DNA from 3 places in the Janthinobacterium sp. CG_23.3 genome. Region 2 is predicted to be linked to each of the others. Evidence: predicted binding sites of a transcription regulator. Region 2 holds the regulator's gene; each other region holds the start of a gene.
What was found. Region 2 encodes sigma-54, which starts transcription at its own class of promoters, with help from an activator protein. Its sites were predicted from a motif close to TGGCANGNAANCTGCTTT; they were not measured.
Positions count from the first base shown of each region.

Region 1 (4,394 bases), on a different contig from region 2:
CAGGCTGACAAGCCGCAGACGGCAACTAGCGTGCCCAGCACGGTGGGGATGGTTTTTTTTAGCATGGGCAAATGGTAGCAGCCGGGCCGGCGCGAGGCAATCGCGCACGCGCCGCTGTCAGCGTTCGCGCAAGGCGCGGCGATATTGGATCGCTTCGGCGACGTGCTGCGGCGCGATGGCCGGCGCGCCGGCCAGGTCGGCGATGCTGCGCGCCACCTTCAGCACGCGGTGGTAGGCGCGCGCCGACCAGCGCAGCCGCAGCATCGCCGTGCGCAGCAATTGTTCGCCTTCGTCGTCGAGCTGGCAATGCCGGTCGATTTCGCGCGCCACCAGGTGCTGGTTGGCTTTGCCCTGGCGCGCCAGTTGCAGCTGGAACGCCAGCGCGACGCGCTGGGCGACATCGGCCGAGCTTTCACCGTCGGCCGCCGCGCTCAGCGAGGCGGGCGGCATGGCCGCCACTTCGATCTGCATGTCGATGCGGTCGAGCAGGGGGCCGGAGATGCGGCCCTGGTAGCGCAGCACGGATTCGGTTGTGCAACGGCAGCGGTCCGACTGGCCCAGGAAGCCGCAGGGGCAGGGGTTCATCGCCGCGATCAGTTGGAAGCGCGCCGGAAAGTCGGACTGGTGCGCCGCGCGCGAAATGGTGATGCGACCGGATTCCAGCGGCTGGCGCAACACCTCCAGCACGCGCCGGTCGAATTCTGGCAGTTCGTCGAGAAACAGGATGCCGCAATGGGCCAGCGAAATTTCACCCGGACGCGGCACGCTGCCGCCGCCGACCAGGGCGACGCCGGACGCGGTGTGGTGCGGCGCGCGGAATGGCCGGCGCTTCCAATTGCCGGCGTTGAAGCCGCCCGTCAGCGATTGCACGGCGGCCGATTCGAGCGCCTCCTCGTCCGTCATCGGCGGCAATAAGCCGCCAAAGCGCAGCGCCAACATGGTCTTGCCGGCGCCCGGCGGGCCGATCAGGATGATGCTGTGGGCGCCGGCGGCCGCCACCTCCAGCGCGCGCTTGGCCTGGCGCTGGCCTTTCACGTCGGCGAAGTCGGGGTAGGCGAACTGCGTGTCCGGCAGGCGGGCGCTGTGGCGTTGCAGCGCGGCGGCCGGATCGCGCGCGGCGAAGTGCGCGCACACCTGTAGCAGCGTGCTGGCGGGGTAAATGGCGGCGTCCTTGACCAGCGCCGCCTCGTCGGCGTTGGCCAGCGGCAGGATGAAGGCGCGCGGTTTGCCGTCGGCGCTGCGCTGCATGGCGAAGGTCATCGCCAGCGCGCCGCGGATGGGCCGCAGTTGGCCCGACAGCGATAGTTCGCCGGCAAATTCGTATTGGTTCAGGCGCCCCCCCGGGATCTGGCCGGAGGCGGCCAGAATGCCCAGCGCGATCGGCAGGTCGAAGCGCCCCGATTCCTTCGGCAGGTCGGCCGGGGCGAGGTTGACGGTGATGCGCCGGTTCGGCATGTCGAAGCCGCCGTTTTGCAGCGCCGCGCGGACCCGGTCGCGCGATTCCTTCACTTCGGTATCGGGCAGGCCAACGATGGTAAACGACGGCAAACCGTTGGCCAGGTGGACTTCGACGTTCACTTCAGGCGCGTCCATACCGGCCAGGGCGCGGCTTTTCAACACGGCGAGGCTCATGGTTTTCCTTGCGGCTGGGGATCGGCGTTACTGGGATCGTAAGGGGTTTTGCAGGGGGCGCTTTGAGGGCGACCAAACCTGGCGTGTATAGACGGCTGGAGCGGGGAGGGATGTGACCAAACGCGTTAGGCTGGAGCCGGGTTTTGTAGGTCGGGTTAGCCCGCCAGGGCGTAACCCGACAACGTCGTTGGCCTGGAGCAGCGCGTCTCGCTCCGGCCAACATTGTCGGATTAGGCTTCGCTAATCCGACCTACGACACGCTAACTTAACGCTATGCGGGGCTTACGCGTCTTTCGACAGGACCGGCGGCAGGCGCGCTTCCAGTTCGGCCACGCGCGTTTCCAGCGCGTCGAGTTTGGCGCGGGTCTTGGCCAGCACTTGCGCCTGGATGTCGAATTCCTCGCGCGTCACCAGGTCGAGCTTGGAGAAACCCTGGGTCATCATCGATTTGACGTTCTTTTCTATGTCTTTGGCCGGCGAGTTTTCTATCGCTTGGTTGATCTTGCTCTGTAAGTCGGTGAAGAAGTTGTTCATATCCATGGGTATCCTTTGTGGCTGGCAGGCGCGTCGCACCATTGCGGTGCGCCCCCGGCGTTAAATTGGTGCGGGTCTGGCTAATGTGATAACGCGGCACGCTTGCGGTTCTGTGCGACCTGGCGAAAACGGGGCACGCCAGGGTTGAAATGTCCATAACGGGCAGCGGCGGCTGCTGGCACGCATTCTGCTAATGAGGTTACTGACAGCATTTTGAGCCTCATCCCAGATTTTAAACCCCAACCGCCATTAAAGTTCAATCAAAAGGAAATCGTTATGAAAAACCTGACCACGAACCTGACTCTAGCTGCCGCGTTGACCCTTGCAATGAGCGCCATCGGGACCGTTGCCCACGCCGAAGATGCGGCGACGCCGGAGCACGCCGTCAGTTACAACGTGGCCGTGACCAGCGATTACCGTTTCCGCGGCGTCTCGCAAACCCGCTTGCAGCCGGCGCTGCAGGGCGGCGCCGACTACGTCAACAATCCAACCGGCCTGTACGCCGGCGTGTGGGCGTCGAACATCAAATGGATCAAGGACGCGAAGGGCGGCAGCGATATCGAGATTGACCTGTATGGCGGCAAGCGCGGTGAAATCGCCAAGGACGTCAGCTACGACGTCGGTGGCCTGTACTACTTCTACCCGTCGAACGACCTGAACCCGAGCGCCAACACCTTCGAGGTCTACGGCCAAATCGGTTTCGGTCCGGCCTACGCCAAATACTCGGTGTCGACGACGAATTTGTTCGGCTTTTCCGACAGCAAACAAAGCGGCTACTTCGACATCGGCCTGAACTACGACGTCGCCCAAGGATATATGTTGAATCTGCACGCCGGCCACCAGGAAGTCAGACACAACGGTGCGGCCAGCTATAACGACTACAAAATCGGCGTGACCAAGGACTTCGGCGTCGTCACCGTCGCGCTGGCCGCGGTGAAGGCCGATATCGAGGTGCCCGCGCCGAACGGCAAAAACACGGCTAAAACCGGTCTCGTCCTGACCGTTTCCAAAACTTTCTAAGCGAGGCCAGCATGAAAATGATCACCGCCATTATCAAACCGTTCAAACTCGACGAGGTGCGCGAAGCCTTGTCGGCGATTAACGTGCAAGGCATCACGGTTACCGAAGTAAAAGGTTTCGGCCGCCAAAAAGGACATACCGAGCTGTATCGCGGCGCCGAATACGTCGTCGATTTCCTGCCTAAAACCAAAATCGAAGCGGCCGTCGACGACGCCATCGTCGACCAGGCAATTGAAGCCATCGAGACCGCGGCCCGCACCGGCAAGATCGGCGACGGCAAAATCTTCGTGTATAACCTGGAACAAGTCATCCGTATCCGCACCGGTGAAACCGGCAACGAAGCACTCTAAGGCAAGGGGAATATAGATGAATAAAAATATAACAAAATGGTTAGCCGGGATTGCTGTCCTGTTTGCTTGCAGCGTCGCGATCCCGAGCTTTGCCGCCGACGAGACCGCTGCAAAAGTTGAACCGGTGGCCACGGCCGCCGTGGCCGCGCCGGCTGCCGCGCCAGCTGCGGAGCCCGCCTCCGCGCCGGTTGCCGCCGCCGCAGCCGCACCGGCCGCCGCCGCGGCGGCACCGGCCGCCCCTGCCGCGCCGGCCGCCGCACCCGTCGCCAACAAGGGCGACACCGCCTGGATGATGGTGGCGACCTTGCTGGTGATCCTGATGACCATTCCCGGCCTGGCGCTGTTCTACGGCGGCCTGGTGCGCGCGAAAAACATGCTGTCGGTGCTGATGCAAGTGTTCATGGTCTTCGCCCTGATCATCGTGCTGTGGTGCCTGTACGGCTACTCGCTGGCGTTCACCGAGGGCGGCTCGTTCTTCGGCGGTTTCGGCCGCCTGTTCCTGAACGGCATCTGGGACCCGGCCGCCGGCACCTTCGCCTCGGCCGCCACTTTCAGCAAGGGCGTCGTCATTCCCGAATTCGTGTTTGTCGCGTTCCAAGGCACGTTCGCCGCCATTACCTGCGGCCTGATCGTCGGCGCCTTCGCCGAGCGCGCCAAGTTCGCCGCCGTGCTGGCCTTCGTGGTGCTGTGGTTCACCTTCTCTTACCTGCCGGTGGCCCATATGGTCTGGTTCTGGACCGGCCCCGACGCGATCAAAGACGCCGCCACGCTGGCCGCCGAAACGGCCAAGGCCGGTTGGATCTGGAAAAAAGGCGCGCTCGACTTCGCCGGCGGCACCGTGGTGCATATCAACGCCGC
Region 1 is NZ_JBJXIB010000069.1:1,201-5,594, forward strand. Features, by position in the region: gene ACFDR9_RS16430 (hypothetical protein) at 1-65, opposite strand, end outside; gene ACFDR9_RS16435 (YifB family Mg chelatase-like AAA ATPase) at 118-1,632, opposite strand; gene ACFDR9_RS16440 (accessory factor UbiK family protein) at 1,915-2,172, opposite strand; gene ACFDR9_RS16445 (TorF family putative porin) at 2,443-3,186, shown strand; gene ACFDR9_RS16450 (P-II family nitrogen regulator) at 3,198-3,536, shown strand; gene ACFDR9_RS16455 (ammonium transporter) at 3,553-4,394, shown strand, end outside.
Region 1: the regulator sigma-54 is predicted to act here: its motif matches at 2,343-2,360, upstream of ACFDR9_RS16445 (TorF family putative porin).

Region 2 (4,394 bases):
TCGAGCGGCCGTACCTGCGCAAGCTGTCGCCGACGGCGCCGCCAATGGACGCGCGCGCGCTGCGCGGGCGCATCGACCAGGACAGCAGCCGGGTCCAGCTGAACGGCAGCGTCGTGGTCGACCGGCCCGCCGGCCCGGGCGCGGCCAGCATGAACTTGAAGACCGAGGCGTTGACGGTGTTCCCCGACGCCGACCGCATGGAAACCGACCAGCCGGTGGTGCTGTTGCAGGGCGCCAGCCGCATGAGCGGGGTCGGCATGCGCGCCAACAACGCCACCGGCCAGATCGAGGTCGCGCAGCAGTTGCGCATTACCATTCCGCCGCCGCCGCGCTGACGCGGCCGCCGCCCTTTTACCCAGGAGTACGCAAATGAAGAAAATTGTGTTGTTGGCGCTGTTGTGCGCCGCCTTTGCCGGCGCCGCCCGCGCCGAAAAAGCCGATTCCACCAAGGAAACCGTGATCACCGCCGAGCAGGGCGTCGCCGACGAGGTCAAGCAAACCCGTACGCTGACCGGCAACGTCGTGCTGGTCAAGGGCACGCTGACGATGAAGGCCGGGCGCGCGCTGATCCTGGTCGACCCGCAGGGCTACCAGTTCGCCACCTTCTGGGCCGCGCCGGGCAAGCTGGCGACGTTCCGCCAGAAGCGCGACGGCGAGGGCGACCTGTGGGTCGAGGGCGAGGCCGAGCGCGTCGAATACGACGACAAGACCGAAATGGTCAAGCTGTTCTCGAAGGCCAAGCTGACCCGCCTCGAGGGCAGCAAGAAGACCGACGAGGCCGAGGGTCCGTTCATTTCCTACGACAGCCGCAAGGAGTTGTTCGCCATGGAAAACACCGCCAGCGGCGAAAGCAAGCCGGGCGGCGGCAGCGTGCGCATGGTGATCCAGCCGACCAAGAGCGCCGCCGCGGCGCAGGAGAAGAAGTGATGGAAGCGATCCACGGCGCCAGCACGCTGGTGGTGCGCGGCCTGCAAAAAAGCTACGGCAAGCGCCAGGTGGTGCACGACGTCTCGCTGCAGGTCGAGTGCGGCGAGGTGGTCGGCCTGCTGGGCCCCAACGGCGCCGGCAAGACCACCTCGTTCTACATGATCGTCGGCCTGGTGCCGTCGGACGCCGGCAGCATCGACATCAGCGGCGTCGACATCTCGCGCCTGCCGATCCACCGGCGCGCCCAGCTCGGCCTGTCCTACCTGCCGCAGGAGGCGTCGGTGTTTCGCAAGCTGACGGTGGAGGACAACATCCGCGCGGTGCTGGAAATCCAAAGCGTCGACGGGCGCGCGCTGAAAAAAGCCGAAATCGAGGCCAGGCTCGACACCCTGCTGGCCGACCTGCAAATCGAGAAGCTGCGCGAGAACCAGGCGCTGTCGCTGTCGGGCGGCGAGCGGCGCCGCGTCGAGATCGCGCGCGCGCTGGCCACCAACCCGCGCTTCGTGCTGCTCGACGAACCCTTCGCCGGGGTCGACCCGATCGCCGTCATCGAAATCCAGCGCATCGTGCGCTTCCTCAAGGAGCGCGGCATCGGCGTGCTGATCACCGACCACAACGTGCGCGAAACGCTGGGCATCTGCGACCGCGCCTACATCATCAACCAGGGCTCGGTGCTGGCCTCGGGCCGGCCCGACGACATCATCGCCAACGAATCGGTGCGGCGGGTCTACCTGGGTGAACATTTCCGCATGTAAATCCGATGAAACAATCCCTGCAACTGCGCACCTCGCAGCACCTGGCGCTGACCCCGCAACTGCAGCAGTCGATCCGGCTGCTGCAGCTATCGACGCTGGAGCTGCACCAGGAGCTTGAGCAGTTGCTGGGCGAGAACCCCCTGCTGGAACGCCTCGACGACCCGCTCGACCGCTCGCTGCGGCTGCTGGCGGACGGCGCGCTGAGCCCGACCGGCGCGCCGCCACAGGACGGCGCGGCGGCGCCGGGGCAAGATAGCGCGCCGGCGGCCGACGCCGAACCCGCGTACGACGGCGCCGAGCACGCCGCCGCCGACAACGGCGACAGCGACTGGAGCGAGATCGGCCGCGGCAAGGCGCCCGACGACGAGGATTCCCGGCCGCAGCTCGAAGCGAGCCAGCGCACGCTGCGCGAACACCTGATGGAGCAAATGCGCGTCACCGTGCAGCCGCTGCGCGACCGCGCGCTGGTCGAGTTGATCATCGACGCGCTCGACGACAACGGCTACCTCGAGGAGCCGCTCGACGAGATCCTGGCGCGCCTGCCGGCCGAGCTGGACGTCGGGGCCGACGAGATGCGCACCGCGCTGGCGCTGCTGCAAAGCTTCGACCCGGCCGGCGTCGGCGCGCGCAACGCCTCCGAATGCCTGGCGCTGCAAATCAAACGCCTGCCGCGGATCGCCATGGTGACGCGGCGCATGGCGCTGCTGATCGTCGAGCGGCACCTGACCTGGTTCGCCCAGCGCGACTTCAACAAGTTGAAAAAGGCCCTGCTGTGCGACGACGAGGACTTGCGCGAGGCGCAGACGGTGATCCGCCAGTGCAACCCGCACCCGGGCGCGGTGTTCGCCGCCGACGTCTCCGACTACGTGGTGCCGGACGTCGTCGTCAAGCGCGCGCGCAACGGCTGGCACGTCAGCCTGAACCACGAGGTCATGCCGCGCCTGCGCGTCAACGCCATGTACGCCAACCTGCTCAAGCAGGGCAAGGGCGAGGGGGCGATGGGCGCCCAGTTGCAGGAGGCCAAGTGGCTGATCAAGAATATGCGCCAGCGCTTCGACACCATCCTGCGCGTGGCCCAGGCCATTGTTGAGAGGCAGAAAAATTTCTTCTCGCACGGGGCGGTGGCGATGAGACCCCTTGTGCTCCGTGAAATAGCTGATACACTGGGTTTACACGAGAGTACTATTTCTCGGGTAACAACTCAGAAGTATATGCTGACCCCGCATGGCATGTTTGAGTTGAAATATTTCTTTGGTAGCCATGTCGCCACCGAAGCGGGGGGAGAGGCATCATCGACGGCGATACGGGCGCTTATTGTGCAATTGACAGGAGCTGAAGACCCGAAAAATCCTTTATCCGACAGTAAGATTGCGGACATGCTGGGAGAACAAGGCATGGTGATTGCGCGACGCACTGTTGCCAAATACCGGGAAGCGCTGAAGATCCCGCCAGTCAGTCTGCGAAAATCGTTGTAGTTTTACTTTGGTTCCTCTGCGCGCCAGAAGACCGGCGAAGGCACGAACCCGACATCATCTTTAGGAGTGTGTATGAATCTCACTATCAGCGGACATCATCTCGAAGTGACACCGGCCATCCGTGAATACGTACAAACCAAACTGGAGCGCGTGCAACGCCATTTCGATCAAGTCATTGATATTGCTGTCATTCTGACCGTAGACAATCTGAAAGAAAAAGATAAACGGCAAAAGGCCGAAATCAACCTGCGCATGTCCGGCAAGACCGTGTACGTGGAAAGCCTGTCGCAAGACCTGTACGCCGCCATCGACACCCTGATCGACAAACTGGACCGCCAGGTCATGAAGTACAAAACCAAAGTGCAAGAGCACGGTCACGAGGCGATCAAGCATCTGCCCGACACCTACGAAGCCGCCGCCGTCTAATCCGGCCCCCGCTTCCCACCCCGACTAAGGGCGCGTCTCGCGCCCTTTTTTGCGCCCGCGCCCGCGCCGCCGGTGCGCTAGTATACGTTCCTCTCCACCTGCCATCGACCCTGCCATGAGCGAATTCGTCCACACCTCCGTCCAGCACCGCACCGCGTGCATCGTCCTCGACCGCCCCAAGGCGCTGAACTCGCTGTCGCTGGCGATGGTGCGCCAGCTCGCCGCGGCCCTGCTGGCCTGGCGCGACGACGCCGGCGTCGACGCCGTGGTCATCAAGAGCAGCAGCGAGAAGGCCTTCTGCGCCGGCGGCGACATCCGTTTTTTCTACGACGCCGGGCGCGCCACGCCGCTGGCCGGCAGCGCCCTGCTGGAGGACTTCTTCAGCGAGGAATACGCGCTCAACCACCTGATCCACTTTTATCCGAAGCCCTACGTAGCCCTGCTCGACGGCGTGGTAATGGGCGGCGGCATGGGCGTGGCCCAGGCCGGCCCGGCCAGCCGCGTGCGGGTGGTAAGCGAGCGCACCAAGATGGCCATGCCGGAGGTGAACATCGGCCTGTTCCCCGACGTCGGCGGCAGCTATTTCCTGTCGCGCGCGCCGGACCGGCTGGGCCTCTACCTGAGCTTGACCGGGCTGACGATAGGCGCGGCCGACGCGCTGCACGCCGGCCTGGCCGACCACTTCGTGCCGCAGGCCCAGATGGCGGCACTCACGGCGCTGATCGCCGCCACCCCGGGCGCGTTGCTGCCCGCCGCGATCGCCGCCTTCGCGGCGCCGTTCAAGGCCGAGGCGGGCGCCAGCGCGCTGCGC
Region 2 is NZ_JBJXIB010000089.1:9,627-14,020, forward strand. Features, by position in the region: gene lptC (LPS export ABC transporter periplasmic protein LptC) at 1-335, shown strand, start outside; gene lptA (lipopolysaccharide transport periplasmic protein LptA) at 370-927, shown strand; gene lptB (LPS export ABC transporter ATP-binding protein) at 927-1,682, shown strand; gene ACFDR9_RS19065 (RNA polymerase factor sigma-54) at 1,688-3,157, shown strand; gene hpf (ribosome hibernation-promoting factor, HPF/YfiA family) at 3,230-3,583, shown strand; gene ACFDR9_RS19075 (enoyl-CoA hydratase/isomerase family protein) at 3,699-4,394, shown strand, end outside.

Region 3 (4,394 bases), on a different contig from region 2:
TGACCTTGGGCAGTTCCGGCCAGGGCCAGCTGCTGCCGCAAGTGCTGCGCGCGCTGGCGCCGCTGCCGGTCACGGTGCTGGCCGCGACGGCCGGCAATATCGAACTCGACAACATCCCCGCCAACGCCTTCGTCGCGCCGTTCCTGCCCGGCGCCGAAGCGGCCGGCCGCGCCCGCCTGGTGCTATGCAACGGCGGCAGCCCGACCAGCCAGCAGGCGCTGGCCGCCGGCGTGCCGGTGATCGGCATCGCCAGCAATCTGGACCAGTTCCTGAACATGCATGGCGTCGTCGCCGCCGGCGCCGGCACGCTGCTGCGCGCCGACCGTTTCAGCGAGCGGGCGCTACGCGGCTGCGCCGAGGCCATGCTGAACGACGCCGGCGCGGCGGCGGCCGCCAAGACCGTCGCGCGCCAGTTTCGCGCCTACCAGCCCGGCACGCGCCTGACGGCGCTGCTCGATACGCTGCCGGCCGCCTGATGAGGGCGCCCCCCCTTTGCCCGCCACCCCGAGCGTTTTTTCGGCGAAGATGCGCCTCACCGCGTCGTGGAAGCGGTCGCTGGTTCGTCGTAGCGCAAGGCCTGCACCACCAGCGAAAATGCCGGAGATGGCTGCCGATCGCGTGGCGCCCAGCGCGGCGGCGGCGGCTTGCCGGACGCGGCGACACCACCGATCAACGCAGTTAACCTTATTGGCAGTCGCCGCACCCTTGCGGAGTCGATGATCGGCTCGATCAAAGAGAGCCGGGAAATGCTCGCCTTCTGCCGCGCAGCCGTCGGCTTTCTTTACAGCCGCCTCGAGCGCAACGCCGGGCCGCTCCGGAAAATGCGCGTAAGCGTTTGATTTTGTTGGCATTCTTCACTCTGGCACGAATTTCGCTGAGTACTGGCTGTGCGGCTCGTTCTACCAGGCGGCGCAAAACAATGAGCGTCAATCAACCAGACTATCAGTGAGGTATCGTTATGAAACTGTTTAAACTGAAACTCATCCCGGTGGCAGCCGCCCTGGTGTTGATGAGTGCGGCCGGCAGCGCCAGTGCGGGCGCGTATGGCTACTCCTACGACAATATTTTCGGCCTGACCGTCACCAATCCGACCGGCGTGGTATCGGTTGCCGGCACCACCAACATTTCCCGCGCCACGGCGACGCTGAACGGTACCAGCGTCATCACCGGCGGCTCCGGCATGCTCGACGCGCCGCAAGCCGCGGTGGGCGCCGTCGCGCTCGGTCAAAACAATTTCCAGCAGCAAGGCCCGGTCGGCACCTACTCGCGCGGCGATGCCCAGATCGTCAGCACGCAGTTCCCGCCCTTCCCGCCCGGCGCCACCAGCACCCAGGCGGTGAACGTGGCCGAGGCCCACCTGGACTTCGCCGGCACGGCCGACGCGTCCGGCCGCAACGGCTCGACCACCGGTTTCTCCGTCAATTTCGTCGTTGGCTCGCCAACGGCGACGCTGCGTTTCAACTTCCAGGCCGATCCCTTCATGCAGGTATTCCTGCAAACCCTGGCCGGCCCCGGTTCGTCGGCCGCCGCTAACCTGGTGGCGACCTTCACCATCACCGACGCCGCCGGCGCTATCATCTTCGTCTGGGCGCCGGACGGCGTGGTCGGCTCCGGCATCACGGGCGGCGTCGAAACCGCCGACGCGGCCAGTCTGAACACCAATCTGTCGACCAACTTCCTCACCCGCGGCTCGTTGTTTACCTACAATCCAACGGGCTGCCCCGTACCGGTGGCGCCAGGCACCGGCACCGGTTGCGGCGGCGCCTACACGGCACTGACCAACGCCTTGGGGGCGGGCAACTACACCTTGACCCTGAACGCGGTGAACAGCGTCGATCTGGTCAAGACGGCGGTGCCGGAGCCTGGCACGCTGGCCCTGCTGGGACTGGGCCTGGCCGGCTTGTGCGTCAGCAAGCGCCGCAAGGCCTAAACAAGTCGGGGAACTCCCCAGCCGTTAAATTGGCACGCTTTTCATCGGTCGGATTACGCTGGCCGCCGCGGCCCGGCATCCGCGCGACGGCACTTGAAGCAACAAGGCGGGGAACTCCCCCGCCTTTTTTTGCGTCCGCATTTGCGGGCCCTGTGTATCACAGAGCACATTCCACGGCGTGCTTATTACGACGCTGTGCCGGCAACGGAAGCGGCAGCCACGCCCGATTCAGGCAGCGTCGAATTGCCCGTCAGCCTTCTTTACATCTTAATGAAAATACGTCCAGCATCGAGGATGCTAAAACACTAAGTTGTTGATTTTCATGCACATATCTATCCTGGCAGGAAACTTGCATAGTCATATGTAAGTCCCGCCAATCAGGGGCCCAGCGATGTTCCTTTTGACCCACCCGACCATGCGAGGCATCTAAAATGAAACTGTCGTCCCTGAAACTGATCCCGGCCGCCGCCGCCATCGCCCTGCTGTGCGCCACCGGCAACGCCAGCGCGGCCGCCTACGGCTACTCCTACAACAATGTATTCGGCCTGATCATTAACAATCCCACCGGCGTGGTCAGCGTGGCCGGCGTCACCACCGTCTCGCGCTCGACGGCGACGCTGGGCGCCGCCAGCGTCATCCGCGGCGGCGCCGGCTTCCTCGACGCGCCGCAGTCGGCGCTCGGCGCCGTCACCAAGGGCGAGAACAATTTCACTCCGCAAGGCCAGGGCGGCCCGTCGTACTCGCGCGGCGACGCCCAGATCATCAGCACGCAATTCCGGCCCTTTCCGCCCGGCGCCACCAGCACCCACAAGGCCAACGTCGCCGAAGCCTTCCTGGCGGGCGCCGGCACCGCCGACGCGTCCGGGCGCAACGGCTCCACCACCGGTCTTTCCGTGCTGTTCTCGGTTGCCTCGCCAACCGCGACGCTGTCCTTCAACTTCAGTGCCGATCCCTACATGGCGGTGTTTCTGGACGCGATGGCCGGTCTCGGCTCCACCGCGACCGCCAACCTGGTGGTGTCGTTCAGCATCACCAACGCGGCCGGGGTCAACGTCTTCAACTGGACCCCGGATGGCGTGCTCGGCTCGGGCATCTTCGGCGGCGCCGAGAGCGCCGACGGGGCCAACCTGAACACCAACCTGTCGACCAGTACCCTGACCAAGGGCACGCCGTTTACCTTCAACCCGAGCCCCTGCCCCGTACCGACCGGCACCGGCACCTCGACCGCTTGCGGCGCCGCGTTCGCCGCGCTGACCACTCCCTTAAGCGCCGGCAACTATACGCTGACCTTGAATACGATAGAAAGCGTCGACCTGGTCATCACGCAGCAAGTGCCGGAGCCGGGCACGCTGGCCTTGCTGGGGCTGGGGCTGGCCGGCCTGTGCCTCGGCAGCCGCCGCGGCGTGCGCCCGGCGGCATAGGCACATACGCCCGGGCCGGCCCGCCTCAGCCGGGCGGCCCGCCGCGTTTCAGCAGGCGCGCCGGAATCCCGCCCCACACCTCGCCGGGACCGATCTGGCTATCCTTGGTGACGACGGCGCCGGCCGAGACGATCGCGCCGTCGCCGATGCGCACGCCGGCCATCACCACCGCCGACGCGCCGATCGTCACGCCGTCGCCGATGTGTACCGTTTTCAACTCCAGCCGCGCGCCCTCGATCACATGCGCAAAGATCACCGCGTCGTGGCCAATGATGGTGTTCTTGCCGATCCGCGTCAGCGGCGGATCGAGGATCGCGCCGGCGCTGTAGGTGTTGCCGCCCAGCCGGGCGCCGAGCGCCAGGTAGACCAGGCGCATCAGCGGCACCGGCAGCGCATGGGTGCGGATCAACGAATTAAACAATATCAGGTAAAACAGGATGTTGACGTTGGCGATGAACTCGGCGCGCGAGTCCGGCGCCACGTCGCCGTCCAACAGCGGCAGCCAGCACAGGAACAAGCGGTAGACGGCGAACGCGTACAGATAGTTCAGCAGCACGGCGGCGACGACCAGCGCCACGCCCCGGAAGTCGCCGAGCGGCAGGTCGCCGAACAAGCACGCGGTGCTGGCCAGCGCCAGCGCCAACACCAGCGCCAGCAGCAACAGGAAAAACAGGATCTGGCTTGCCTTGATCTCACGCATGGCGTCCGCCGGAACCGGCTCCGCCCCCGCCCCTGCCCTGTACCATCAAATCCTGGAGCGGCCGGCGCGTCGAGCGCGCCCGCGCCGCGGCGCCCGCGCCGATGCGTCCCATGAACACGGCGCGCTTGCCGCAGTCCTCGCCGATGAGCGCGGCGCAGCGCGCGGCCAGCGCGCCGGCGTGTTCCTGCATGCCGGGCACGCGCGAGAACACCCTGCCCTCGCGCACGTAGCGCGCGAAGATCAGCGGCGTCAGTTCCGGTTGCAGTTGCAGTTCGAGCAGGGTCGCGGTCAGCCAGAAGCGCTGCATCGCCCGCCCCGCCGCCACGTAGTCGTCGATCGAGCG
Region 3 is NZ_JBJXIB010000048.1:22,972-27,365, forward strand. Features, by position in the region: gene ACFDR9_RS13180 (glycosyltransferase) at 1-476, shown strand, start outside; gene ACFDR9_RS13185 (hypothetical protein) at 717-839, shown strand; gene ACFDR9_RS13190 (EDSAP-1 family PEP-CTERM protein) at 959-1,930, shown strand; gene ACFDR9_RS13195 (EDSAP-1 family PEP-CTERM protein) at 2,362-3,351, shown strand; gene ACFDR9_RS13200 (acyltransferase) at 3,377-4,051, opposite strand; gene ACFDR9_RS13205 (nitroreductase family protein) at 4,044-4,394, opposite strand, start outside.
Region 3: the regulator sigma-54 is predicted to act here: its motif matches at 2,269-2,286, upstream of ACFDR9_RS13195 (EDSAP-1 family PEP-CTERM protein).